Regions from separate parts of the Proteiniclasticum sp. C24MP genome, predicted to be linked through region 2. Evidence: a T-box and tRNA genes for the amino acid it is inferred to sense, from the RefSeq annotation. Region 2 holds a T-box; the other holds one or more tRNA genes.

Region 1 (13,610 bases), on a different contig from region 2:
GTGCGGTCTTCTTTTTCGGATTTCTTCAGCTGAGCCAGCAGCGTCTCCTTGTCCACGCGGATGCCCATGGAAGAAAGTTCCAGAACTTCATCATGAACAGCGTTGTAGAAGAGCAGATCTCCGTTTAAGCTCCAGTCGTCATAATCCGGTGCACGGCCGTCATGTCTTTCACCGCTGGTGAGATGATCTCCGATGCCGATGAGAAAGAATGCGCCTGTTTCCTTTGCAAAAGCGCTTTCTCTTTCTTTGGCTGTCTTGTCAGGATATTTCTCATAGAGCTCCTGGGAGGTGATGAAAGTGATGGCCTCAGGCAGCTGAGGCTTCAGGAATGGATACTTCTTTGCAAGAAGCAGTTCCGCATCCTTGAAGATGGAGTAGATGATGCAGACTGTATCTTTCAGTGTCTCCAGGTTTCTGTCACCTTCTCCGATGATCTTTTCCCAGTCCCACTGATCCACATAGATGCTGTGGATGTGATCCAGTTTCTCATCACGCCTGATGGCGTTCATGTTGGTATAGAGTCCTTCCCCAAGGGAGAATTCATAGTCTTTCAGTGCTTTTCTTTTCCATTTGGCCAGAGACTGCACGATTTCCACTTCTTTACCTGAATCCAGAATATCAAATGCGACGGGTCTTTCGATGCCGTTGAGATCGTCGTTTAAGCCAGTGCCTTTCTCCACAAAAAGAGGAGCAGACACTCTGGTGAGGTTCAGTCTTTCGGAAAGTTCGTGTTCGAAGAACACTTTGATGAGCTTGATGGCTTTCTGGGTCTCTTTCAAGGTCATGGTCGGTTTGTACATGGCGTTTTCCTCCTAAAATAAAAAATTCCTCTCCATCCCTACATAGGGACGAAAGGAAAGGCTTCCGCGGTACCACCCAGTTTAGCTTTGAAAAAGCTCACTTTTTAAGATACAGACAGTGGATCTGTCGATATCCGACTCCTATAACGGGGAGGTCCGTCCAGGTCTACTCGTTTCCTTTCCTCTGGCAGCTCCGAGGTGTTCTTCGACCATGTTTCTGTATCGGGATTTCACCATCCCCGACTCTCTAAAACATTAACCATGATGTACTCTTCTCATCTTTGCTTTGTTATATCTCATTATAGAAAATTTTCAGGAAGTGTCAAGAAAAACTTTTGTATTTTTCTCAGAGACACTTCGAAGAGGGTGGCGCAAAAGCAAGCTGCGTGCTGGAAAGGGAAGACGGACACAGTATGAGAGAAATCGGAATATCTCAATGTGCCTGCAACTGAGGTGCTAATCGCATAATAGTGTGAGTGTGCTCCCTGCAGAACATTGCACCAGAATTTAAGCTGCGGATTTCAATATTTTTTCAAAATAGGCCTTGCATTTCTCTATATCCTTGGTATAATAGTCTTTGTAATGACGTTCCGCGATAGCTCAATGGTGGAGCACTCGGCTGTTAACCGATAGGTTGGAGGTTCGAGTCCTCTTCGCGGAGCCATTTTTTTTATTTAATAGTTGCGTTGAGAAAGAGGAGTAATCACTTCTGTGCTTTTAGAGAGTATCCGGCTGGTGGAAGGATGCAGGCAGGAGGATGAAGGGCGCTTTTGAGCAATATGGTTGTAAGAGCAGGGCTTATGCCAAGAAGGGTGGAACCGCGGATTTATTTCCGTCCCTTCATGGTGTATGCTCTTTTTTGTTTATACTAGAAAAAATCGGAGGATGATGATAATGGAAAAGACCATGGACAAAATTGTCGCTTTAAGCAAAGGCAGAGGATTTGTGTATCCAGGCTCAGATATTTACGGAGGACTGGCAAACTCCTGGGACTACGGTCCACTAGGCGTAGAGCTCAAGAACAATCTGAAGCAGGCCTGGTGGAAGAGATTCATACAGGAAAGCCCATACAACGTAGGGCTTGATTCCGCCATTCTGATGAACCCGGAAGTATGGGTTGCTTCAGGACACGTGGACAGCTTCTCGGATCCTTTGATGGACTGCAAGGAGTGCAAGGCGAGATTCAGAGCGGACAAGCTTGTGGAAGACCACATGACCGAGCAGGGAGTAGAGTATGCCTCCGCAGACGGACTGAGTGAGGAAGAACTGAAAAACTACATCGATGAAAACGGCATCGTATGCCCGAAGTGCGGAAAGAAGAACTTCACGGATATCAGAAAGTTCAACCTGATGTTCAAGACTTTTCTCGGAATCACAGATGATTCCAAGACAGAGATCTATCTGAGACCGGAAACGGCTCAGGGGATTTTCGTGAATTTCAAGAACATCCAGAGAACCTCTAGAAAGAAAGTGCCATTTGGTATCGGACAGATCGGAAAGTCTTTCAGAAATGAAATCACTCCTGGTAACTTCATATTCAGGACAAGAGAGTTCGAACAGATGGAGCTTGAATTCTTCTGTAAGCCGGGAACGGATCTGGAATGGTTCGAGTACTGGAAGAAGTACTGCTGGAGCTTCCTTACAGATCTTGGACTGAATGAGGAAAACATGAGAATGAGAGATCACTCAGAGGAAGAGCTTTCCTTCTACAGTGTGGGTACAGCGGATATTGAGTACAGATTCCCATTCGGATGGGGAGAACTATGGGGGATTGCAGACAGAACGGATTACGATCTGAAGCAGCATGCAGAGCATTCCAAGTCGGATATGAATTATCTGGATCCTGTAACCAATGAAAAATATGTTCCCTACTGTGTAGAGCCATCCGTAGGTGTGGACAGAATGTTCTTATCCTTCCTGTCCGATGCCTATGAGGAAGAAGTGCTGGAAAATGGAGAGGAGAGGACGGTAATGAAATTCCATCCTGCCATCGCACCTGTGAAGGCGGCCATTCTTCCGCTTTCGAAGAAGCTTTCCGAGAAGGCTCTGGAAGTCTACGAGCAGCTGGCGAAGCATTTCAATGTGGAGTATGACGATGCGGGAAGTATCGGAAAGAGATACAGAAGACAGGATGAAATCGGAACGCCATACTGCATCACCATAGACTTTGATACACTGGAAGACCAGAGTGTAACCGTAAGAGACCGTGATACCATGGAGCAGATTAGATTATCTGTATTTGACCTGGTGGATTACGTGGAAAAGAAACTGGAATTTTAGCAGCGAGCAGGATGGAGGAGTGTAGATCCCCATCCTGCTCTTTTCAGATGGCAGGATGATAATTCATTTGTTGATTCTGCGGAAAGAAGATAGAATGAGAGTAAGAAATATCGGTTAGATGGAGGAACAATGAAAGACAATAGTAGAAATAAAAAGACGAACGAGCAGCTGGCAAAAAGTTCTGTGAAGAAAGCAGTGGATGGTGTCTATGATCTCATCATGGGCAATGCACTATTCATGCTTTTCAATCTTCATATTCTGCTTTTTCTTCTCTTTTACAATCCCACGAATATTGTGATGTATTACCTGTATATGGCAGTGCTCAGCCTGAATCTTCTCCCTTCCTATTCAGCGCTTCTATATGCGGTGAGCAGGAAAAGAGCAGAAGGGAAAGGCATCTTCAAGGATTTTGTGAAGGGATACAGGGAGAACCTGAAAAGCAGCCTGCTCATAGGACTTCTGGGTGCGGTACTGATCACATTCACGCTGTACAATGCCCTGTTCTTCTACATCAGTGAGATGAACCTGGTTTACGTGCTTCTCCAGCTTCTGATCTTCTTCATGCTCTTTACGATACTGGCGACGGTACCTGTGATGGTCCATGAGAAAGGGACGCTGAAAGAGGTGCTTGGAAAGACGATGAACAGATTTTTCAGGCTGATGCTTGGCGCGGCGGCGGCGGTTGTCATCCTGCTCATGAGTGTGTACCTAGGTCGCATCGTCATTATGACACTGATATTCGGGTTTGCACTGGCAGCCATGGCACAGAATGCACTATACTTCAGACTGCTTGGACAGTCTCAGAACAGGATATAAGGATGGATAGTAATGGGTAGAGATTTTAATGAGTTCAAACAGGAAGTCAAAGGGAAAAGCGTCGGTGTAGTGGGTCTAGGTGTGAGCAACATTCCGCTCATCGAATTTCTTCTTTCACTCGGTGCTGAAGTAGTCGGTTATGATAAAAGAGAGCTTGATTCCCTTGGAGAAGAGGTCCATGGTTTCAAGGACCGGGTGGAGCTGAATCTGGGAGAGGATTATCTGGATCATCTCATAGGTCTTCATATGATTTTCAAGACGCCCGGCATGAGATTTGATCATCCTGCGCTTGTGAATGCGAAGAAGGATGGTGCAATCATCACCTCAGAGATGGAGGAGTTTCTGAAGTACTGCAGGGCGAAAACCATCGGAATCACCGGTAGCGACGGAAAGACCACCACTACCACGGTGGTGGGGGAAATACTGAAGAAAGCGGGATACAAGGTTTATGTCGGAGGAAACATCGGTACACCACTGTTTACAGAGGTGGAGAATATAAGACCTCAGGATATGGTGGTGCTGGAACTGTCGAGTTTTCAGCTCATGACCATGACCACCTCTCCTGAAATCGCCATTGTGACCAATCTGTCTCCGAATCATCTGGATGTGCATAAAGATATGGAGGAATATATCGAAGCGAAGAGGAATATCTTCCGCTTTCAGAAGGCATCGGATCTTCTGATTCTCAATGAGGACAATGAAATCACCAGGTCTTTTGCAGCCCTTGCCAAGGGAAAAGTGGAATTCTTCTCTTCGAAAAATGAAAATGAAGATGCCTACTATAAAGACGGGAGTCTCTATCTGCGGGATGAGCGCATCGTGGATCTAAACGAAATGAAGGTCAAGGGCATTCACAATGCGGAGAATTTTCTGGCAGCCTTTCTGGCGGTGGAAGACTTCGTCGTGAAGCCTGTCATGAGAGAAACGGCGCTGACCTTTCCTGGGGTGAAGCATCGTTGTCAGTTCATCAGAGAATTTCAGGGTGTGAAGTACTACAATGATTCCATTGCATCCAGTCCCACAAGAACACTGGCAAGCCTTCGATCTTTTGACCGGAAAGTGAATGTCATTCTGGGCGGATACGACAAGCAGCTTGATTTTGCGCCATTGGCGGAGGAAGGCTACAAGTATATAAAGAACGCGGTTCTGGTGGGTGCAACGAAATACAAGATTCAGGAAGCGTTCAGAAAAGTCGAGGAAAAATCGGGGAGATACGTACCTCTTCATATGGCGGAAAGCTTTGAAGATGCAGTGAAAATCATGAAATCTCTCAGCAAGGAGGGCGATGCCGCCATCCTTTCACCTGCCTGTGCCAGCTTTGATCTGTTCAGGAATTTCGAGGAACGTGGGGACAGATTCGTGAAACTTGTGAATGAATTCTGAATATCTGTGGAACAATTTAGTTTTTTTAGGCGTTCCAATTGTATCATTGTGAACTTTGGGGTAAAATTTACTAGGAACACAAACAAAAGAAATCGGGTATTAAGTGGCTTTTAAAGCTATAGGAGGGTAAAATGAACAATAAAACCAACATCAAAAGAATCGGGATCATGACTGGTGGAGGAGACTGTCCTGGACTGAATCCTGTCATCAGAGCAGTGACAAAGACTGCAACAAAGGAATACGGCTGGGAAGTCATCGGGATCAGAAACGGGTATAAAGGTCTCTATGAAAACGACTGGATCAAGCTTGAAGGAGATATCACATCAGGTCTGCTTCATAAGGGTGGTACAATTCTTTACAGCTCCAATAAAGACAACCTGTTCCATTATCTGGTAGAAGAAAACGGAGAAATGGTGTATAAGGATGTTTCAGATGTGGGTGTCGAGAACATCAGGAACCTCGGTATTGATGTCATGTTCATTGTAGGTGGTGACGGAACGCTTACTTCAGCAAGAGACTTTGCAAGAAAAGGCGTGAACGTCGTGGCCATTCCAAAGACCATCGACAACGACCTGCCGTCCACCGACCGTACTTTCGGTTTTTCCACAGCGGTCAATGTGGCAACGGAGGCTTTGGACCGTCTTCACACCACAGCACAGTCCCATCACAGAATCATGGTTCTTGAAGTCATGGGAAGATATGCTGGCTGGATTGCACTTCATGCAGGAATTGCCGGCGGTGCAGATGTAATCCTGCTTCCTGAGATTCCTTATGACATTCATAAGGTGGCAGAGAAGATTGAAGAAAGAAAGAAGAACGGCAAGAATTTCTCCATCGTAGTGGTAGGAGAAGGTGCGAAACCCATTGACGGTGAAGTGGTCGTAAGAGATGTAGTGGAAGATTCACCAGATCCGATCAGACTGGGTGGAATCGGCATCAAGGTCGCACATGATCTGGAAAAGCTGTGCGGAAATGAGACAAGAGCGACCATTCTTGGTCATCTGCAAAGAGGCGGAAGCCCATCCTCATCCGATAGAATCCTTTCCACCAGATATGGTGTGGCAGCAGTGAAGCTGGCAGCGGAAGGAAAGTTCGGCAACATGGTTACGCTGAAGGGCAGCCATATGTCCTATGACTCTCTGGAAAATGTCATCGGACAGAAATCAAAGAACGTAAATCCAAATGGAGATCTGGTGGAAACAGCAAGATCCATAGGAATCTCCTTCGGAGACTGATCAGAATTCACAAAGAACCATGCTTTCGGGCATGGTTCTTTTATGTATGGCATGTTGCCGAAAAGATGGGCTGAAAGAAGCCCATGGCGAGATAGGGTGCAAACTGTGCATGATACAGGCCTTCCTGGTGCACTTGAAAAATCCGGAATTTAAAAAGCCCGACTGATCTCTAGCCCCGGAAGGGCGAGGTTTCGTCGAGCTTTTCTTGACGTATTATTTTATCCTGCTTGCTGTATGCGCTACTTTGACCATGGGAAAATCATTGGGACGCGCTTTTTGTAATCTTCCCAGCCATCGTATTTTTCCATGTTTTTCTCTAGCAGTGGGGTCGAGATCTTAATTAAGACCGTACTCATGATCACGGGAGATAAGATGAGGACGAGATAATAAATGACCGGATTGTCACCACTAAATAACATCACTAAGCCAGCGATATAGAGTCCTATCCAAATGATGATCTCACCGAAATAGTTCGGGTGACGCGTGACGGACCAGAGACCGGACTGAAGTAACGTCCGTGTGCCTTTTTGAATATGCTGACGCAGTTGTTCATCACCAACGACTTCAAAGAATAAACCGGTGAAGGAAATGAAGAGGCCTATGTAGACAATCCACTGGCTTGCGCCGGTAAAATCAAAGGTGTTGAATTTAATGATCGCATAACTCACCGAACCAACGATAAAATTGATGATTCCCTGCACCATAAACACGCGGAAGAAAGCAATCAGTACAACATTCTCTCCCCATTCCTCGCGCCACTGACGATAACGGAAGTCTTCCGGCTTACCGTAGTTGCGTTTCAATAGGCGAATGCTTAACCGCAGGCCCCAGAACGTAATGAATCCTACAACAAGGTAGGATAGGAATGTAGGCTCGCTTGTCGTGAGAAGCGTGATCCAGCTGCCAATCACGAAGCCCATGCCCCATCCTATATCAACTATGGAGTTGTTTTTGATCGCTGTCGCGATGAGGAAAATCACTGTGAAGTAGACAAACGTCACAATCATCGGAAAAATAAGCCCATCTAAGCCCCAGCGCGTAAAACCAAGGGTTGAAACCGCGAGGGTGATGATAAATAATAGCGGGTAAATAATAAGTCGCTTCTTGTCCATATGAATCGCTCCTTTATTTTTAAAATATTCTAACTGTAGTATAGCATTTTTCCTGTAAAATATCTGAATAATAGGGATGGAGATACTGAAAAAGTAAAGGAGCTACACAGTATGTAGTAAAAATGAATGAAAAACATAAGTAGTAGGAAATGAGGATGAAGTCAGACTCATCATTGCCTTTTTGAGAGGCGAAGGTTTTCTACTATGAAGTCTGTCCGCTCCACTTGTTGTGCACACGTTTGCATGATATAATCGGAGCAGTAAATCGATTACATATCACAAGAAAAGAGGTAGGTATTCATATGAGAAAAAGCAGTCTGTTTCATAAAATCAGTGCAGTGCTTCTACTGGTGTTTTTCTTCACCCCGATGCTTTCTGTCAGAGACATGGTTACGGTTCATGCGGAGAATGAGGTGGAGATCATCGTACACTATGCAAGAGAGGATGGAAACTACGAAGACTGGAACCTGTGGCTTTGGGAAGAAGGGGGCCAGGGGGAACAGGTGGATTTTGCGTCTGAAGATGACTTCGGAAAGGTAGCAGTGCTATCCACATCCAGCGATAAAAGCCGGTTCGGATTCATCGTCCGAAAAGGTAACTGGGTGGAAAAGGATATAGATGGAGACCGCTTTTTCGAAGTGGAGGAAGGTAAAGCGGAGATCTGGCTGAAATCAGGAGATGAAACCGTCTATACAGAAGCCCCTGCGGTGACGACAGAGAAGCCTGAAGTCCTGGAGGGTGACCTGGAACTTCGAATCCACTATAGAAGATTTGATGAAAACTATGACGGATGGAACCTATGGATCTGGCCGAAGGGGGGAGAAGGAGAAGCCTATGACTTCACCTCCGAGGATGACTTCGGAAAGCTTGCGGTTCTGGGTTTGGATGTGGAGGATGCTTCCGAGATCGGCTTCATTATCCGTAAGGGAGAATGGGAAGCCAAGGATGTGGACATGGACCGCTTTATTTCCGTAAGCAAAGCGGAAGATGGCGTGCTGGATGTGTATCTGCTGGAGAAGGATCCCAGTGTCTACTATGCAGCGGAGGAAGTGGATCTTTCGCCCAAGATCCTGAAAGCGGAGCTGACCACGGTGAACAAAGTGAAGGTCAATGTGTCCATTCCCATGGAACTTGTCCATGATCAGAAGGAAGGGCTGAAGGTCACTTCCGGTGAGGAAGAACTTGAGATTCAGACCATCTACTTTTCCGAAGGAGGAAGACCTGAATCATCCAGTCAGTTCGAAGTGCTTCTGAAAGAGCCTCTGGAGCTGGGCAGAACCTACACCATTTCCAAAGAAGGATACGGGGAAAAAGCCGTGATGATGAGCGGTGTCTTCTCCACCAAGGCCTTCGAGAACGCGTATCACTTCGACGGAGAACTGGGTGCGATTCATGAGACGGAGAAGACCACCTTCAGAGTGTGGGCACCTACTGCCACCAGTGTGAAGCTGAACCTTTTCACAGCGGGAAATGATGTGGATGCCTATGAAACTGTGAAGATGGTGTCTTTGGAAAAGGGTGTCTGGGAATATGTGCTTTCCGGCGACAATCATGGCGTGTACTATACCTACACCGCCACCAATCTTGGTATGGAACAGGAAGCGGTGGACCCTTATGCGAAAGCGGTGGGTGTAAACGGACGAAGAGCCATGGTGGTGGATCTTGACAGAACAGATCCGGAAGGATGGGAAGAGGATGAAAAGCCGGAGCTGAAGGACTTCACGGATGCCATCCTCTATGAGCTTCATGTGAGAGACCTTTCCATTTCCGAGGATTCAGGCATCGAGCATAAAGGAAAGTTTCTTGGACTCACGGAAGAAGGCACCACAGGACCGGATGGGGTATCCACGGGGCTTTCCCATCTCATGGACCTTGGCGTGACCCATCTTCACCTTCTCCCGGCCTTTGACTTCAGAAGCATCGATGAGACAAAGCTTGAGGAGAATAATTTCAACTGGGGATATGATCCGCAGCATTTCAATGTACCGGAAGGATCCTATTCCACAGATCCCTACAATGGCGAAGTGAGAATCAGAGAGTTCAAGGAGATGGTGAAGACGCTTCATGAAAAGGACATCAGAGTGGTCATGGATGTGGTATATAACCATACCGGAGCCTCAGGAGACTCTGACTTCACGAAGATGGTACCGGGTTACTATTATAGGATGAATGAGGACGGCAGCTTCAGCAACGGAAGCGGAACAGGAAACGAGACCGCTTCAGAGCGATCCATGATGAGAAAATACATTGTGGATTCCGTGGTGTACTGGGCCAGGGAATATGGTGTGGACGGATTCAGATTCGATCTCATGGCCCTTCATGACATAGATACCATGAAAGCCGTGCGAGCGGCGCTGGATGAAGTGGATCCCACCATTCTGATCTACGGGGAAGGATGGACAGGCGGCGATTCACCTCTACCGGATAAGGAAAAGGCATTAAAGAGAAACACCTGGAGAATGGATGGCGTCGCAGCGTTTTCCGATGACATCCGCGACGGACTGAAAGGCCACGTCTTCACCGATGAAGACAGGGGATTCATAAACGGAGCAGAAGGCATGGAGGAGAGCATCAAATTCGGCATCGTGGCATCCATAGATCATCCCGATGTGAATTACCAGGAAGTGAAATACTCGCAAAGCTTCTGGGCGAAAGAGCCCAGCCAGACCATCACTTACGTGGAAGCCCACGACAATCTGACTTTGTGGGATAAGCTTATGATCAGCAACAGTGATGCGGAGGAAGAGGAGCTCATAAGGATGCACAGGATGGCCAATGCGGTGGTTCTGACCTCTCAGGGGATTCCGTTCCTCCATGCAGGCAGTGATTTCCTGAGAACCAAGGACGGCAATCACAACAGCTACAACGCCCCAGACGAGATCAACAAACTCGTCTGGGAGAGAAAGAGCAGCTATCTTGACAATGTGACGTACTTCGAAGGGCTCATCGATATGCGCAAAGCACATCCAGCCTTCAAGATGGATACCGCCAGAGAAGTGCGAGAGAATCTCTCCTTCCTGGAGATGCCGGAAAAGAACATGGTGGGATACAGAATCGACGGTGAGGCTGCGGGAGATGACTGGAAAGAGATTCTGGTGCTCATGAATGCCAACAGAGACGAGATGAGCTTTGATCTGGAAGGAAACTGGAATGTCATGGTCAATGGAGCGACGGCAGGAAACGAATCCATCGAGACGGTTTCAGAAGAAGTGAAGATTCCTGGGCAGACCCTCCTGGTTCTGGTGGAGACAGCGGAGAAGACAGATGAATCGCCGGAGACACCGGGAGAAGAGAAAGAGGATTCCGGAAATCAGGGTATGATCATTGCGGCGCTTCTTGCTGTAGGAGGCGCTGGCGGATACGGCCTGTATCGAAAGAATCAGAAGAAAAAGGTTTCCTGAGCCTGAATCCCATACTGAATCATCCGTTAGCAGAAAGCTTCCTTTTCGGAAAAGCACAGAGAATCCAGTGCAGTTTCCGAAAGGAAGCTTTTTCATGCGCACATACTGGACTGCCTGCGTATTCTGACCTGGATGGGAAAATGAAGAAGCTGGTGGTAAAATGGAAGTATGGAGATATAAAATGAAGATCAGAGAAAGGATGAATCCCTATGGAAAATAAAGTGATGAAAAGAGCGCTTGAGATTGAAGACTATGTGCTGTCCTTCAGAAGAGACCTGCATGCCTACCCGGAGCTCAGCGGAGAAGAAGTGCAGACTCAGAAGAAGATCATAAGGGAACTGGAGAAACTAGGCATTCCTTACCGAAAAGCCGGTGCGACGTCAATCATCGCCAGCCTGACCGGTGGCAAGAAGGGGAAGACTGTAGCGCTTCGAGGTGATATGGATGCACTGCCCATCATTGAAGAAGCGGATGTTCCCTTCAAGTCAACAGTGGATGGCAGAATGCACGCCTGCGGCCATGATGCCCATGCAGCCATGCTGCTGGGGGCTGCGAAGATTCTTTCGGAAATGAGGGAAGATCTATCAGGTGAAGTGCGGTTTTTCTTTCAGGAAGGAGAAGAGACCTTCACCGGAGCGAAGAAGATCATAGAAGCTGGAGGGATGGAAGGGGTGGATGCATGTTTCGGTATGCATGGCATGCCAAGTCTTCCCACGGGACAGGTGGACATCACGCCAGGCTACCGCATGGCAGGATGCGATACGATTTATGTGAAGCTTGAGGGGGTATCCGGTCACAGTTCCATGCCGCATCTGGCCAGAGACACCATTCATCCAGCCTGTGTGTTCGTCACAGGACTCCAGGATATCATCACGAAGAATGTGAATGCGCAGGACCCTGTGGTTCTTTCCGCCGGAAAATTCATGGGTGGAACAAAAGCCAATATCATCTCAAAATACACAGAGCTCGAGATTTCAATGAGATATTTCAGTCCTGAGGCCAGAAAGACTGTTCATGAAGGGATCAGGCGACATGCAAAAGCCATCGGAGATGCCTATGAAGTGAGGGTGGATGTGGAGATAGAGGAAAGCGCAGTAAGCCTGTATAATGACGTGGAACTCACGGAGATTGCATCGGAAAGTGCTGTAAAAGTCTTTGGAGAAGGAAACAACATCATGACGCCAAGACTCATGGGGTCAGAAGACATGCCTTTTTATTTCCAGCATGCCGCGGGCGTCTATGCTTTCATCGGGTATCGGAATGAAGACAAGGAAGCCATCTATTTTCCCCATCATGAGAAGTTCAAAATAGATGAGGACTACATGAAATACGGCGTGGCGCTGCATGTTCAGTTTGCGCTGGATTTCCTGGGGGTTCAGGGGAACAAAGAGGAGAACAGATAGAAGGAAGAGCGGAATCTTCTGGCAAGCCACCAGAAATGTAATATTCAGATCAGGAAGAAAGGTCATGATAGGATGGTCTTTCTTCTTTTCGCTATATGCAGCAAAGTGTGTTCACGGTACAATAAATAAAAAAAGGAAAAGAGAGGAACGTCATGGAAAAGAAGAAACTGTCTTCAGAATATATCTACATCAGTCATGCCACAGAAGGAAACCTGAAAGATATTTCCCTGAAAATACCAAAGAACAGACTGGTGGTTCTGACGGGACTGTCCGGGTCAGGGAAGTCCACCCTGGCAGTGGACACCATCTATCAGGAGTGTCAGAGGCAGTATCTGGAAGCCATCGGATATCAGGGAATCCCGAAGCCGAAGGTGGAATCCATTCTCAATCTTTCACCGGCCATTAAAATCACTCAGGGTGAATATGCGAAAAATCCAAGATCTTCTGTGGGGACAGTAACAAACATCTATACAGAGCTGCGGATGATTTATGAGAAGCTTCATGAAAGAAGCTGTCCTTCCTGTGAGAAGAAGATCAGTGCGTCCAGATGCAGAGAAGAGCTAGTGAAGACGGAAGGGGAGTTCAAGGTCTACATGTTCTGCAGCCACTGCGGGCATAAGATGGAGAAGCTTACAAGAAGTCACTTCTCCTTCAATACCAGAGAAGGTGCCTGCGAGGCCTGTCATGGTCTGGGCGAAGTCATGAAGATTGACCAGAAAAGTGTGATCAGCGAAGAACTGTCTCTGGAAGAAGGGGCCGTGGCTTACTGGGACCATGCCTACAAGGACTATTCCATCGGTACGGTGAATGCTGCCTTCAGGCACTATGGGATGAAACAGACGGACAACCGCCCTGTGAAAGATTTCAGCGAAGGAGAAAGAATTCTCCTTTTATATGGGGCGGAAAGTGAAGAGGCTGAGATGTTCTTCAAGGATGTGAAGATCCCCAGGAAAGTGGCGGAGGGAAAGTTTGAAGGCGTTCTGACAACCCTTTGGAGAAGACTCAATGAAAAAGGAGGCATCACAGCCCAGTTGGAGCCCTATTTCATTACAGGAGCTTGTGACAAGTGTCAGGGGGAGAAACTGGCAGAGGTGCCGCGAAGCGCCATGGTAAAAGGCAGGACCATTACAGAGCTGTCTGCGCTGTCGCTTCTGGAACTCATGGACTGGCTGAAGGAGAT
Region 2 (14,769 bases):
TCATCGCCATCACCACGGGCAGAATGTATCATTACGGGCATCTCTACGGCGGCATGCTGGGCGCGGATACCATCACCATCGCTTCCAACGGCGCCTTCGTGAAGTACCAGAACGAGATTCTCAATCATCAGAGACTCTCTTACGAAGACACCCTGTTCATAAAAGAGAAAATCGAAAAGTATCAATTCTTCGCACATTACAACACCTGGAATGGTCTTGTATGCAAGGGAAATCTGGGTGATGGCAACGGCTATCTGGCAGCCAATGAGAAGCTTCCAAAAGAGATGAAGATCGATATCGTCGTCACGGAAGATCTGGAGAATGAATTTCTGGACAGAAAGGATCAGTTTCTGAAAGCCATCGTTTTCTCCAAAGGAAGACATGCGGAGCTGATGCAGCTGAGAGAGGAATTCAGAGATCATAAAACACTGGGCGTCGCATCCTCATCTGTGGACAACCTTGAGATCTTCCGTAAGGATGTGGGCAAGGAAAAAGGAATTGAGGCGCTCATTAAGAAGCTCTGCATCACCCGGGAGGAAGTCATGGCCATCGGAGATGCGGAAAACGACCTTTCCATGATCAGGTATGCTGGTCTTGGCGTTGCCATGGGTAACGCTTCAGATGAAGTGAAGGAAGCTGCTGATTTCATCACGGAAACCAACAATGAAGCCGGGGTCGCCAAAGCGATCCGCAGGTTCTGCCTCTGATCTTCTACTGATTTTTCGAACATCCTCTCATCGTATGGAATCCGGATATTTCCTCATTCTCTCTTTATGTGGCTGCACATAGAGAGAGGATGTTTTGAATTCAAGAATTTTTTCCACTGGAAGCCGCTGGCAGGATATGGTTTCTTCTTTTTGCAGCTGAAGCTGATCCTTCTTCCAGTCAGTACTATAGCGTATCTCTGACCTTCTTTCTGTAGATTTCCACCAGCTCCTGCGCCTCGATGCCGGTTTGTTCTTTCAGCTCTCTGATAGCCGCAGCATGGGGATTCTCCCCTTTCAATCTTACTGCTGATAATCATGTCTGTGAAAAACGCACAACAAATTCATTTAAGAGTGACGGATGATGACTACAAAAAAATCAAAAATCTTGCTCATAAAAGAGGAATAATGGTGACCGAATTACTTAGAGAATTTATAGATCAAGGACTACAAGAAAAGTTAGCAGAAGAAAATCTTGACCTAGTAGCCAGTGTCGTTAGGCAACAATTGGATGCTGTAATGAAACCCCATATTGAAAGATTAGCCAGTATTTCGAGTAAAGCAGGTCATATGAGTGCAACGTCTACTTTTTTAAATGCACAAGCATTAGTAGAACTTGTTCCAAAAGAAAGGCAGCGAGACATTAGAGTAATGTATGATAATGCCAGGAAAAAAGCTGTTGAGTATATGAGAGTAAAAACTTCTGATTTTGATAATGAATATAAATAAAAATTACTTGTAATAAAAGTAAAAATTATATCTTATTATCAAAATCTATATTTAAAATATTATTTTTCCAGCAATTCCCCTCTTCACACTCTTATCTTTTATACAATTATGCCAAATATTGTGTTTTTCCTTAAAAAAAGCCTCAAATCCCGAAGAAGTTCGGGGTTTGCTGTGTTATTTACATGATACTATTAATTTGTTAATAATATCAGTTTACACACTGTTTGTTTATAGACTGATGAAAGTAGATGAGTTATCAAAGCAATAATTCTATTTAGACATCTGTGGCCTAACCTGATGTAGTTAAATTGATAAATAAATAGCAATGCACTAACTAAAAATATTGCTATTTAAAGTTTAATGAGAGGAGATGTTTTTACAAGAAAAAGTCAATGTAAGTTGTTTGTAGTATCGGTGGATTTAAAAGGAGAATTTTATGGAAAGTTTTGACTTAACTGCATTTACGCTCATTGTTATAGTTTTAGGATTATTTATATCACTTATTGTATTTACAGTGAAAAAAATAAAGAGAAAATAATGTACAAATTCAATACTTCTTCAAAAACAACACTTCTATAGAGGCTCTTAATATTTCGTAGCGTTGATTTAAAATAGATATTATATATTCAGAAAAAGAGAGATTACCATTTGTATCTGTAGATCAAAACCCTATTATGGTTCAATTATGTAATTTCCTTAATAAAATTCCCAATAATGTCCCTAGTATTGAGTTTAATTTAGTTGATCAAATCAACTATTTCTTTATTAATATTCTTGTTTAAAGGCAAAATAAAGAGCTGCTCTTTTAGAGTGGCTCTTTATTTTGCTTTTTGATATCAATCTATCTAAAATATCTTAATTTCATCGAATTAAGCGCTAATTCAAGAGTGTTTTCATCAAGTGAATGTAGTACATCACGAACATCAGCCGGATATCCGTTGTAATGATTGAAAGCAAGTGTAATCAACTTTATTTCAGTACTACTGAACTCCCCACTATTATCTTCAAGGCATTCCGGCTTTATGAAGTGTTCTTCAAAATTATAGATATCATCCACCTTATTGAAAAGATCCTCATACCCTGAAAGTATGTAAAACATTGATCTTCTTTCAGTGTCTCTATTTACAGTATTATCTCTGTCTATTAATTCCTGGTAGGTATGAATTGTTCGCACTTCGGTATGAATTGTTCGCATTTAACTTTTTAAAGCTAGTGATACCAATGGTTTAAGAGTGGTTGAAAACAAGGTTCTATTCTGTTATGTAGGGGTGAAAAGATCCTGAAAACCTTCATTTCCAGGATCCTTTCTCTCATTTATCTTTTCTCGCTAAAGCTTTCTAAAACCACCATCTCTCACTGTGAACCTGATTTCCTTTTCTCCCATATTTTCCGTCAGGATCTTCACAGCGCCGTCCCCTTCGCCTCTTCCGCTTCTCACATAGAATGCTCCTTGTCCCCCTCTCAGAGGAAACCAGGCCGGTCCTAGTATCTCAACATTCCCTTCAGTTTCCAGACGGATCACTTCACTGGAATAGACAAGAATGTCCTCGTGATTATTCTTCGCACAGACGGACACCATGGCCACATCATAGGTTTCTTCCACAAGAAGTTCTTCCTTGGATGGTATGACCTCAAGATACATCGAAGCACCAGGTCCTTTTGTCACGGTGGCCACTTCTTTTTCATTCTTGTACCCTTTGAACGTATAGGTCAGCTGGTCCTGTCCCCACCCGGCATAGTACTTGCCGAAAAGAGCCACCGCATCATCCATTTTCATTTTATATTTCAGGAGGATTCTACCCATGGCCATTTTGGAGGTCAGCGGCAGATTCATGCCATAGACAGCGGCCTTCCTGATGATTTTCTTCACCCGCTCTGCATCACCGCCAGAAAACCCCTCATCCTCCTCCAGGAGATTCCCAATGAAATCAGCCATGAGAATCGGCGGATGCTTCAGCTTCTTTTTCCTGTCTTTTTCGAACCTCCTGATGCGTCTGCCGTTTTTATAAAGATCCACATAGTCACAGTTGGTGAAGGCGTAGACATTTCCGAGATTCCCGCCCGCATGGTCTCCGATATTCATGGAAGAGGAGATATGAAGTACAGGCTCCTCTTTCTGACTGGAATAGACAAAAGCGGCGGTTTTCTTCTGACGGAACATATCCAGCACCCCATGATAGCAGACCCTGTCTCCACTGCCGAAATCCACGTGTGTGTTGTAATCCGCCATGCACCATCCGATGGCACCGGAAATCTTGCTGTTCTTCTCCATGGATTCAAGAACCCTGGCATGCCTCAGCGCATGCTCCGTTCTTCTCTCTTCCGGATCGGCGCTCTTCACAGGATACATGTGTCCGTTGTGTTCCGTCACAAGATAAGGCGCCTTAGAAGGCAGAATATGATTAGGACTGGAAAGCCCCTCATTATCCCCCTTATGCAGAAAATCATTATAGGTGTAGACATCCTCCAGAAACTCACTTTTGGCGAAATTTCTGACCCCACCCGTTGGCCTTGATTCATCATAGATGTGCGCGATCCTGTTCATTTCCTCATAAAACACAGTATCATCCTGGGATTCGTTGATTCTCACGCCCCAGATGATGATCGATGGGTGATTGCGGTCTCGCTTGAGCATTTTCTTCAGATTGTCTTTGCTGTTCTCCTTGAAATGTTCATCCCCGATGTGCTGCCAGCCGGGGATCTCCTCGAAGACCAGAAGTCCGATCCGATCACAGTGGTCCAGAAAATGACTGGATTGAGGATAATGGGAGGTACGAACGATATTGACCCCCAGGTCCTTTTTCAGAATCTCCGCATCCAGAATCTGCATGGACTTCGGCATGGCATACCCCACATATGGATAGCTCTGATGGCGGTTGAGTCCTCTCAGCTTGATCTTCCTTCCGTTGAGATAGAACCCGTCTTCCTTGAACATAGCTTCCCGAAAACCGATGGTTTCCGTTTTCCTGTCCACAGCGCGTCCATCAGGATCCACCAGGGTCACCTCGAGGGTATAGAGATGAGGATGATCGATATCCCAGAGCGATACACCCTTAATGGAAAGGGTATTACGCATTCTTTTCTCATCCACATTGCGGATACTGGAAAAGAGAGCTTCTCCAGACTGACTCGTGTCCGATCCTTCGAAGAGCTTATATATGACACTTCCTCCCCTTTCCGCTGACAGAATGGTCTGTACGGTGAGCTGTTTCTCTTCTTCCATGACATGTTCCGCAAAGGCGAAGACATTCTGAATGAAATACCTGTCATGAATCTCCAGACTCACCTCTCTGTAGATTCCCCCATATGTGAGAAAATCCACCACATGACCAAAAGGAGGAATCCATTCGAGCTCTCTTGAATCCACCATGACCTCGATGGTGTTCGTTTCACCGAATCTCACTTCCTCTGAAATCTCTTTGGAAAACGGAAGAAAGGCACTTTCACTGTGAAAGCTCTTCTTTCCGTTGATATATACCACAGTCATATTCGCTGCGCCTTCAAAAACAAGAAACAGGGATTTATTCCTGTATTCCTCATCAATGAAGATATCTTTTCTGTAAAGGCTCTTAAACTGGTATTCCTTTTCATTGAAGTTATTGAAAGGCAGCATCTTCACTGTATGAGGAAGATCCACATGTTCTCCCTTCCTGTTCTTCAGTTCACCTGACGTTTTCGGGTAATCCTCAACATCCGGATAAAACATCCAGCTTTCATTTAGATGAATCTTTTCTCGCATTTTAAACTCTCCTTGCACACCTGCGGGGACGATTATGCCATATAGATTTCTTTTTGATTGCATTTAATTTATCATACAGTAGAAATATGAAAAATCTTTGACTACAGTCAGACTATTATAATAATCTTATCAGAAAAGAACAGAAGGTGTATCTTATTTTCAATTTACACCTTCTGTTCTTTATCCTTTAGTTGAATTCCGCTATATTCTTATATCTATGCTGGTCTTCACTGGCTTTCCGCTTTTCCATCACGCTGAGAAATTCTTTCGGTGTGAGTCCATATTCGTTCTTGAATGCTCTGAAGAAATTGGAATAATCTCCGAAACCGCATTCCTCGTAAACGGATGTGATGGGATTCCCCTCCAGAATCAGTCCTTTGGCCTTGATGAGCCTCTTCTGGACCACAAATCGATAGAGGGTGGTACCGGTGTATTTCTTGAATTCGCGGGAAAGATGATACTTGCTGATGAAGAACTCCGCTGCCAGCTGGTCCATATTGATTTCCTCTTCCAGATGCTCATTGATGTAGCTGATGACGGAATCAATGAGCTGATTCTTCTTCACCTGCGGCTGCAGTTTATCTTCTTCGAAACTCATGCGATTCAGCTCGATCATGAGCTCGGTCAGCAGGGCCTTTGGCAGAAGATCCGCTCCGAATCCGTCTTCCGCGTTCTGATAATGCAGCTTGTCCAGGATTCCTCTTATGAGCTGATGGTTTTCCATGGAGGTTCTGAGCAGCGTCTTTTTCTCCTGATCCAGAAAACATCTGGTCAGGTCCGACTTTTTACTGGAAAGGGACTTGATAAATTCTTTATTCAGCCAAAGAACATACCGTTCATAATAATGCTCAGGATTCTCGATGAGCACCTGATGGAGCTCCTTGTGATTCACAAGAAGAATGTCCCCTGGCACAAGATGATAGTTTCTGCCTTCAATCTGATAGCTCACTTCCCCTTTCACGAAAAAATACACTTCGAAGAAATCGTGATGGTGCAGCGAAACATTCTTGAACTGCATGTCTTTATAATAAAACAGTTCATAATCCATACGATACATGTGCTGTCTGTTTGAATAATCATTCTTGTGCTTGCTCATGCCATTTCCTCCAGTTTTTCTTATTTTCATCTTATCGATAATGAGCAATATTTGCAAGTCCATGGGCAACTTAAATCATCATCAAACAACATCACTATATGATACTATTAAGCAAAGAGATTAATTTCCGCCCTTTTGTTTTCAATTATGAACAGAGAATTAATAATCTATGAAAACGTTGTGTATATCAACTGTTTCAATGGATTATCCTTTTCCATTCATGGTGAAAAAATCGACATTCACGTCGCAGAAGAGGGATGTTGTTGCACTTCATAAAAATATATAGGAGATGAATTAAATGAAACTATCATTCAGATGGTACGGAGAAGACGACCCCGTAAAAATCGAATACATCAGACAGATCCCCAACATGCACAGCATTGTAACAGCAGTATACGATGTTCCTGTAGGTGAAGTCTGGTCTGTGGAGAGTATCGAAAGACTCAGGAAAATCACAGAGGACAACGGACTGCACTTTGACGTCATCGAAAGTGTTCCCGTGCATGAAGACATCAAGATCGGACTGCCTTCACGAGACCAGTACATCGAAAACTACAAGGAGAACATCAGAAGACTGGGCGCCGCAGGCGTAAAAGTAATCTGCTACAACTTCATGCCGATCTTCGACTGGACAAGAACTCAGCTGGATTATGAGCTGCCTGACAAATCCACTGCACTGGTGTACTTCAAGGAGCAGCTTGAAAAAATGGATCCTCTGACAGGAGAGCTTTCCCTTCCAGGCTGGGATTCCAGCTATACGAAAGAAGGATTGAAGGAACTCTTTGATAAATACAAAGAAGTGGATGAAGAGAAGCTCTTCGAGAATCTCGAATATTTCCTGAAAGCGATCATTCCAGTAGCTGAGGAGGCAGGCGTGAAAATGGCCATCCATCCCGATGATCCACCATACTCCATCTTCGGACTGCCAAGAATCATCACCGGAGAAAAGAATCTGGACAGATTCCTGAAGATTGTAGACAGTGAATACAACGGTCTTACATTCTGTACAGGCTCCTTTGGTTCCTCCAACGCCAACGACGTGCTGGCCATGGTGGACAAGTATTCCAAAATGGGCAGAATCCACTTCATGCATGTAAGAAATGTGAAGCTCTATCCAGATGACAGCTTTGAAGAAAGCGCGCATTATTCACCATGCGGGTCTCTGGACATCGTAGCGATCTTAAAAGCCCTGCATCGCAACGGCTTCGACGGATATCTGAGACCAGACCACGGAAGAATGATCTGGGGTGAAACAGGAAGACCAGGATACGGCCTGCATGACAGAGCCCTAGGCGCTTCTTACATGACAGGAATCTGGGAAACCCTTACAAAGCTCGACAAGTAACCTCTTAGAACCCTCATAGAAACCCGAAAGGAGCTGTCTTCTGGAAGTTGATTCTTCCAGAAGACAGCTCCTTGCTTTACGGTTTTTTCCATCGCACTATTTTTCAGATGCTTCCATGATCACATTTCCTTCTTCGTCCACTCCATGGTAGTCGACAAGGGATGTATGAGGAGTTGGAAGTTTCTTCACCACTTCCTTGCTGTCCACAAGGACGCCAATGCCGATGAGCTCCGAATCGAATTCATTGAGAAGATCCGCGATACCATTGACTGTACCACCGGCTCTTAGGAAGTCATCGATGAAGAGACATCTTGAAGAGGTCTTCAGTGTTCTTTTGGCAAGTCCCATGTTCCCCAGTCTACCGGTTGTCCCTGATACGTAGTTAATGGTTACACTGGTTCCTTCTGTGACTTTCGAGTTCTTTCTTGCAACGATCAGTGGTACACCCAGATATCTGGCCACTTCATAAGCCAGCGGAATACCCTTGGTTTCGACTGTGATTACATAGTCGGCTTTGGCTTTTGAAAATTTCGAAGCCAGAATGACACCTGCACGATGCACAATGGTCGGATCCAGCATAATATCCGTAATGTAAAGGAAATTACCAGGCACAATTCTAGATTTGTCCCTCAGCGTTTCACAGATGGAATTCGCAAAGGCTTTTTCCTCCTCTTCTCCTATTCTCGCCACATATCTGACTCCACCCGTTGCACCGGCAATGGTTTCTATTTTCCCCATTTCCAGAGTTTCCATGATTTCTCTGATCACCAGAATATCTTCACTGATTGTCGATTTTGCGGCATTCAGCATTTCAGAAAAATAATTCAGACTCATGATTTTATTGGGATTTTCAATCAGAATTTTTGTAATGGCACTTATTCGGCTGTTTCTCGAATATTTTTGCATAACGATCCTCCTACATGGATTTTATCTCTTCTAATTTTATAACATTATCGAATGTTTTACAATATAATACTATCTAATATTCGTATTGTTACCCCATCTTTTTCCATTCTTCCTCTGTTACATTCCTTTCCAAAAAAATCTTTGAAATTTAAGGTGGATAGATTATGATGTTAATGGAAGGAAGTGTGATCATGTTATTTGATTTAAAGGAATACGAGAACAAGAAGGTTCATTTTATCGGAATCGGCGGAGTCAGCATGAGCGGACTGGCAGCCATCCTTCTTAACAGCAATATCAAAGTCACAGGATCTGATTTCAAGGAATCAGAAAACGTGAAAAGATTAAGAGAAAAGGGAGCCGAAATCTTTTTCGGCCATCATAAAGAAAACATCACCGATCAGGACATCGTGGTCTATACCGCAGCCATAAGGGAAGACAATGAAGAGCTTATGAGAGCGAAGGAACTCGGCATCATAACCTATGACAGAGCAGAGTTTCTGGGGCACATCATTCAGAACTTCACCAACTCCATTGCAGTGACAGGAACCCACGGAAAAACCTCCACCACCTCCATGCTTTCCGCCATATCGCTGGCGGCAGAAGTGGACCCTACCATCCTGGTAGGCGCAAATCTTCCCCTCATCGGCGGAAATTACAGGATCGGAGACAGCGACTTCTTCATCACGGAAGCCTGCGAATACAAGGAGTCCTTCCTGCGTTTCCCCGGAAAAGTGGCACTGATTCTGAACATCGAAGCGGATCATCTGGATTACTACAGAGATCTCAACCATATACTGGACACCTTCAGGGTCTATGTTTCCGTCATGCCTGAAGACGGTGTTGTCGTGGCCAATGCAGACGATGCCAATATGTCTTATGTTCTGCAGGATGCCACCATCAGAACACTGACCTTCGGCATTCGCAGCGGTGATCTGAGGGCGGAAGACATCACCTACAACCCACAGGGAAAGCCCAGCTTCAAAGTCGTCTATCAGGGAGAACTCCTCGCTGAACTGACCCTTAATGTTCCCGGAGAATTCAACATTTATAACGCGCTGGGCGCCATCGGTGCCTCTCTTTCCTGCGGATTAGGAATAGATTCCATAAAAAAAGGCCTGGAAACCTACATGGGTGTGGATAAAAGATTCCAGCATCTTTATACGGAAAACGGCATCATGGTCATTGATGATTATGCGCATCATCCCGGAGAAGTCGTCAACGCCATCGATACGGTCCTTAAAATGGACCACAGAAAAGTGCATGTGGTGTTCCAGTCTCATACTTATACAAGAACCCGTGCGCTCTTTGATGACTTTGTGGAATGTTTTGACCGAGTCGACAGCCTCACCCTTCTGCCCATCTATGCCGCCAGAGAACCCGACACGGGTCTGGTCAGCGCAGAGGAACTGGGAGATGCCATAAGAAGAAGAAAGACCGTAGATACAGAGAACTTTGAAACCTTCGAAGAAGCAGCAAAGCATCTCAGCGAACTCGCAAAGCCTGGAGACATCATTCTGACCATGGGCGCAGGAGAATCCGTGAAGGTGGCAGAGTATCTGAAACCACTTCTTGAAGACCAGACGCAACCGATATGAATCCCATCACCAGGAGGAAGACCATGAAGAACATCACATATCGCCCCCTTACCCGGGAGGAATGTCATAGAATCGAGGAAATCGACGCTTCCCAGTTCATTCATCGGGCCTACCGGGAAGTGGATGGAAGAAGAGTTCTTGTTACGATCAGCTACCAGGATCCCACCTGGCCGGAAGGCTATGAAGCCCATCTGCATGCGCTTCATAAGACCCTTTCAGATGACGGATTTGCCATCGGCGCCTTTTCGGAAGAAGGAGCTCTTCTCGGATTCATTTCCCTGAACCGGCCGTTCTTCGGAAAAACCTGTCATCATGTGCTGCTGGACCAGCTCTTCATCACGTTGAGTCATCGCAGAAAAGGCATCGGAAAAGCGCTGTTTCAAAAGGCAGCAGATATCGCTCGCAGCTGGGAAGCCGATAAGCTCTACATCTGTGCAGGGTCAGCTGAAGAAACCGTGAATTTCTATTTCGCCTTAGGCTGCAGAGAAGCCCTGGAAATCAATCCCACATTCTACGAAGAGGACCCTCGGGATTTTCAGCTGGAGTATGATCTTTCGAAGTAGAAGAACAGGATGAAGGGTGAATCACCCCACCTATACCCCCTTGCCAGTCAAGGGGTTTTGTTATATACTGAATGAAGCGAAAGTGCATAGTTTACATGCGAAGACGGGAAGAGTAATAAAGGAAACTGCATCCAGCGAGCTAATGATGGTGAAAGTTTAGCAGCAAGCCCTTTGATGAAAAACGCCCCCGAGCATCTTTATGGAAGGAAGAGTACATAAAGACGGACCTTACCGTTACAGGATAAAGTGACAAGGAAAGTGTTTCCTTGTAAATTGGGTGGTACCGCGAGATCCTCGTCCCTTTATGGAGATGATGGTCTTTTTTATTTACAGAAAAACCAGAAAAAGCAAAAATAATCATAGAAAGAAGGAGTTATCATGGCTAGAATCAAAGATTTATACAGAAACGCAAAAGACTATGAAGGACAGACCGTCACACTAAGTGGCTGGATCAGAACTTCAAGAGTATCCAAAGCCTTCGGCTTCATTGAACTCAATGACGGAGGATTCTTCAAGAACGCACAGATCGTCTTCGATGACACGCTGGAGAATTTCCTTGAAGTCTCCAAGTATCATATCGCAACCGCGCTGACTGTTACGGGTACACTGATCTATACACCAGATGCGAAGCAGCCTTTTGAAATCAAGGCATCTGAAATCATTCTGGAAGGAAGCTCTTCCTCGGATTTCCCGCTGCAGAAAAAGAGGCATACCTTTGAATACTTAAGATCCATTGCGCATTTAAGACCAAGAGGAAACACCTATTCCGCAGTCTTCAGAATCAGAAGCCTTGCAGCTTATGCCATACACAAGTTTTTCCAGGAAAGAGGCTTCGTCTATGTGCATACCCCAATCATCACCGGCAGCGATGCCGAAGGTGCAGGTGAAATGTTCAGAGTGAGCACGCTGGATCCCATTCATCCTCCACTGACGGAAGACGGAAAAGTGGACTACAGCGAAGATTTCTTCGGAAAAGAATCCAACCTCACCGTATCCGGACAGCTCAATGCAGAAGCCTATGCGCTCGCATTCAAGGATGTCTATACCTTCGGACCTACCTTCAGAGCGGAAAACTCCAATACCGCACGACATGCGGCCGAGTTCTGGATGATCGAGCCTGAAATCGCATTTGCAGATCTCAGAGACGATATGAAACTGGCCGAAGACATGCTGAAGTATGTCATCAGCTACTGTCTGGAAGAAGCTCCTGAAGAAATGGCGTTCTTCAACCAGTTCATCGACAAGGGACTCCTTGAAAGACTGAACTTCCTTGTGGAATCCGACTTCAAGCATGTGACTTACACTGAAGCAGTCGAGCTTCTTGAGAAATCAGGCAAGAAATTCGAATATCCCGTCTCCTGGGGAAGCGATCTTCAGACAGAGCACGAAAGATATCTCACAGAAGAAATATTCAAGATGCCTGTGTTTGTCACAGATTATCCAAAGGAGATCAAAGCCTTCTACATGAGGCAGAACGATGATGGAAAGACCATAGCAGCCATGGACTGCCTGGTACCCGGAGTCGGTGAAATCATCGGAGGTTCCCAGAGAGAGGAAAGAATGGATGTCCTTCTTGCCCGAATCGAGGAAATGGGACTGAACAAAGAGGATTACTGGTGGTATCTGGAACTGAGAAAGTTCGGCGGCACCAAGCATGCTGGCTTTGGTCTCGGCTTCGAAAGACTCATCATGTACATCACGGGTATGACCAACATCAGAGACGTGATTCCTTTCCCAAGAACTACAAACAACGCAGAATTCTAATCGTATTTCAAGGAGAGCTTCGGCTCTCTTTTTTATATGGTAAAATGATTAAAATCATATATACCGTTAACAATATAAAGTTTCCGTTAAATTATCTTAATATTCAATATATTAGTGGTAAAATAAGAGTATAGACCTGAATACTTTAATCAAAGGGGGCAATAAACATGATTAAAAAATTACTTGTTGTGAACCAGACACTACCCTATGATCATCTTGTTCTGAAATTTGCCAGATCACTGAAATTTCTAGGCGCAAAAGAAGTGGTTGTCGCCAATAACATCACGACACTCAGTGACAGACTCATAGATGGATATGATCCTCTTATCATTGAAGAAAGCCTCAAAGAGATCGAGAAGGAAGGATTTACAACCCGTACACTGGAACTTCAGGACCTGCCCGTGGAAGACATCAACAAGCTGGTCCAGAATGACGATACTTACGACTCCCTTATAATGGTCGGCGCAAAAAGATCTTCCCTGGGAAAACGAATCTTCGATACGGAATTCGCCTACGAGCTGATTCAGATGCCAAGTAAACCGATCCTCATCGTCAGAATCGATGAAGAAGATGAAAAATTCTCCACAACCCCTGCGGAGTTATCCCCTGAAAGTCACGTACTGTTCCCCACAGACTTTTCGGAAAATGCCCATCAGGCCTTCACCTACCTGGAACGAATGGTGGAAGCGGGGATCCGCAAAGTGACGCTGATGCATATACAGGATATTTCCAAAATCAGCCCCTATCTGGATTACAGAATCATCGAATTCAACCAGATCGACCGTGACAGGCTGGAAGAACTGAAAAAGAGACTGGAAGAAAAGGGAGCCACAAATGTGGATATCATCCTTGAAATGGGTAGACCTTTCAGAGAAATCAGCCGTGTGGTGGATGAAAACCATGTGGATCTTCTGATCTTAGGTAGACAGGGTAAAGGGATCATCAAGGACATCTTCATCGGAAGCAACAGCAACAACTTGGCTAGACGAGCACACACCTCTGTACTGCTTGTTCCGGAAATGAAGAAATAACAGAAGACACGAAAGCCTGGCTCACGCCAGGCTTTCTTTTTCATGTCTGTTTATTCCACTCTGTATCAGTATATCACCTGAAGGTCTTTGGGATATCTGTTCAGGACTTCATGTCCTTCTTCCGTCACCAGAACCAGATCCTCGATCCTCACACCCAGCTCTCCTTCCAGATAGATGCCAGGCTCCACGGAAAAAATCATACCAGGCTTCAGCACATCATCATTGACTGAGGATACATCTCCATACTCGTGGACTTCAATTCCGATGGAATGACCTGTCCTGTGGGTGAAGAATTCTCCATATCCTTTCTGCTCGATGACTTCTCTTGCCGCTTTATCGATATCGCTGAATCTGACGCCGGGCTTCACCATTTCTATGGCTTTGCGGTTCGCTTCCAGCACGGTTTCATAGACTTCTCCCGCTTTTTCATCCAGTTCCACATAGAACACGGTCCTCGTCATATCTGAAGCATAGTTGTCTTTTCTGCATCCGATGTCCAGAATGATGGAATCTCCCTCTTTGAGCAGCCTATGGCTGTTTTCATGATGGGGATTCGCTCCGTTTTTCCCATAGGCGATGATCGGTGTGAAAGAGAACCCGTCAGCGCCTAATGTTTCATAGATCTCCCTGAGTCTCTCCTCCATCTCTTTTTCCGTCATGTCTTCATGGATGGCATCAATGAGCATGGTCATGGCATCATCATTGAGCTTCGATGCCTCTTTCATGAAACGGATCTCTTCTTCGTCTTTCTGAGACCTTATCAGATCAAGAAGCAGGGATGAGTTCACATATCTTGTCGAACCCGTTGTTTCCATGAGCCTGATGAGAAATCCTGATGGCCAGTTCTTATCGATTCCAAGCACTTTTTCCTTTTCCAGTTTTTCCGCAAGGAGCGAAATGGAGTCCGTGGTATCCTTGATCCAGACAAAGTCCAGATCATCGGATTCCTTTTCCGGAAACAGTTCATTGATGAAGAGCACCGGTTTACCCGACGGACGGACAAGAAGAACCAGAAGTCTCTCTCCCGCCTCAATCCAGCGTCCTGTGAGATAGAAAATCGATGCAGTGTCTGTGACCAGAAGCTGTTCCAGATTCTTTTCCTTCATCAGTTCTTTCAGTTTTACAATTCTTTCTGAATACAAAAAGTCCCCCTCCTCTATTCGTTTCTGAAATGCCGAAGCATCCCTATTTCTTTTTTCCCTTTGCGTAGTAGTACAGCGTCTTCACAGGCATACCTGTGGCCCCCTTTGGCAGATAGCCTCTGGCGGAAGCGATATCTGAGGTGCCTGCGATATCC

The links. A T-box is a leader RNA that pairs with one kind of tRNA and senses whether it is charged. The one in region 2 lies ahead of asnS (asparagine--tRNA ligase), so its partner is inferred to be a tRNA-Asn.
Region 1: it encodes a tRNA-Asn, which carries the amino acid that the T-box ahead of asnS (asparagine--tRNA ligase) is inferred to sense. The anticodon was not compared.

The regions. Positions count from the first base shown of each region.
Region 1 is NZ_JBINJW010000010.1:71,507-85,116, forward strand. Features, by position in the region: gene asnA (aspartate--ammonia ligase) at 1-800, opposite strand, end outside; T-box leader at 842-1,091, opposite strand; tRNA gene ACHAL6_RS08955 (tRNA-Asn) at 1,390-1,464, shown strand; gene ACHAL6_RS08960 (glycine--tRNA ligase) at 1,689-3,080, shown strand; gene ACHAL6_RS08965 (DUF624 domain-containing protein) at 3,210-3,896, shown strand; gene murD (UDP-N-acetylmuramoyl-L-alanine--D-glutamate ligase) at 3,909-5,279, shown strand; gene ACHAL6_RS08975 (6-phosphofructokinase) at 5,411-6,514, shown strand; gene ACHAL6_RS08980 (DUF1295 domain-containing protein) at 6,754-7,626, opposite strand; gene pulA (type I pullulanase) at 7,929-11,027, shown strand; gene ACHAL6_RS08990 (M20 family metallopeptidase) at 11,237-12,430, shown strand; gene ACHAL6_RS08995 (ATP-binding cassette domain-containing protein) at 12,583-13,610, shown strand, end outside.
Region 2 is NZ_JBINJW010000016.1:43,437-58,205, reverse strand. Features, by position in the region: gene ACHAL6_RS11065 (Cof-type HAD-IIB family hydrolase) at 1-707, shown strand, start outside; gene ACHAL6_RS11060 (NUDIX domain-containing protein) at 892-1,005, opposite strand; gene ACHAL6_RS11055 (hypothetical protein) at 1,023-1,433, shown strand; gene ACHAL6_RS11050 (DUF6075 family protein) at 2,275-2,628, opposite strand; gene ACHAL6_RS11045 (glycoside hydrolase family 2 protein) at 2,761-5,172, opposite strand; gene ACHAL6_RS11040 (AraC family transcriptional regulator) at 5,360-6,268, opposite strand; gene uxuA (mannonate dehydratase) at 6,567-7,613, shown strand; gene purR (pur operon repressor) at 7,710-8,519, opposite strand; gene murC (UDP-N-acetylmuramate--L-alanine ligase) at 8,711-10,114, shown strand; gene ACHAL6_RS11020 (GNAT family N-acetyltransferase) at 10,138-10,677, shown strand; T-box leader at 10,769-10,982, shown strand; gene asnS (asparagine--tRNA ligase) at 11,056-12,441, shown strand; gene ACHAL6_RS11010 (universal stress protein) at 12,609-13,472, shown strand; gene ACHAL6_RS11005 (M24 family metallopeptidase) at 13,538-14,614, opposite strand; gene ACHAL6_RS11000 (leucyl aminopeptidase) at 14,658-14,769, opposite strand, start outside.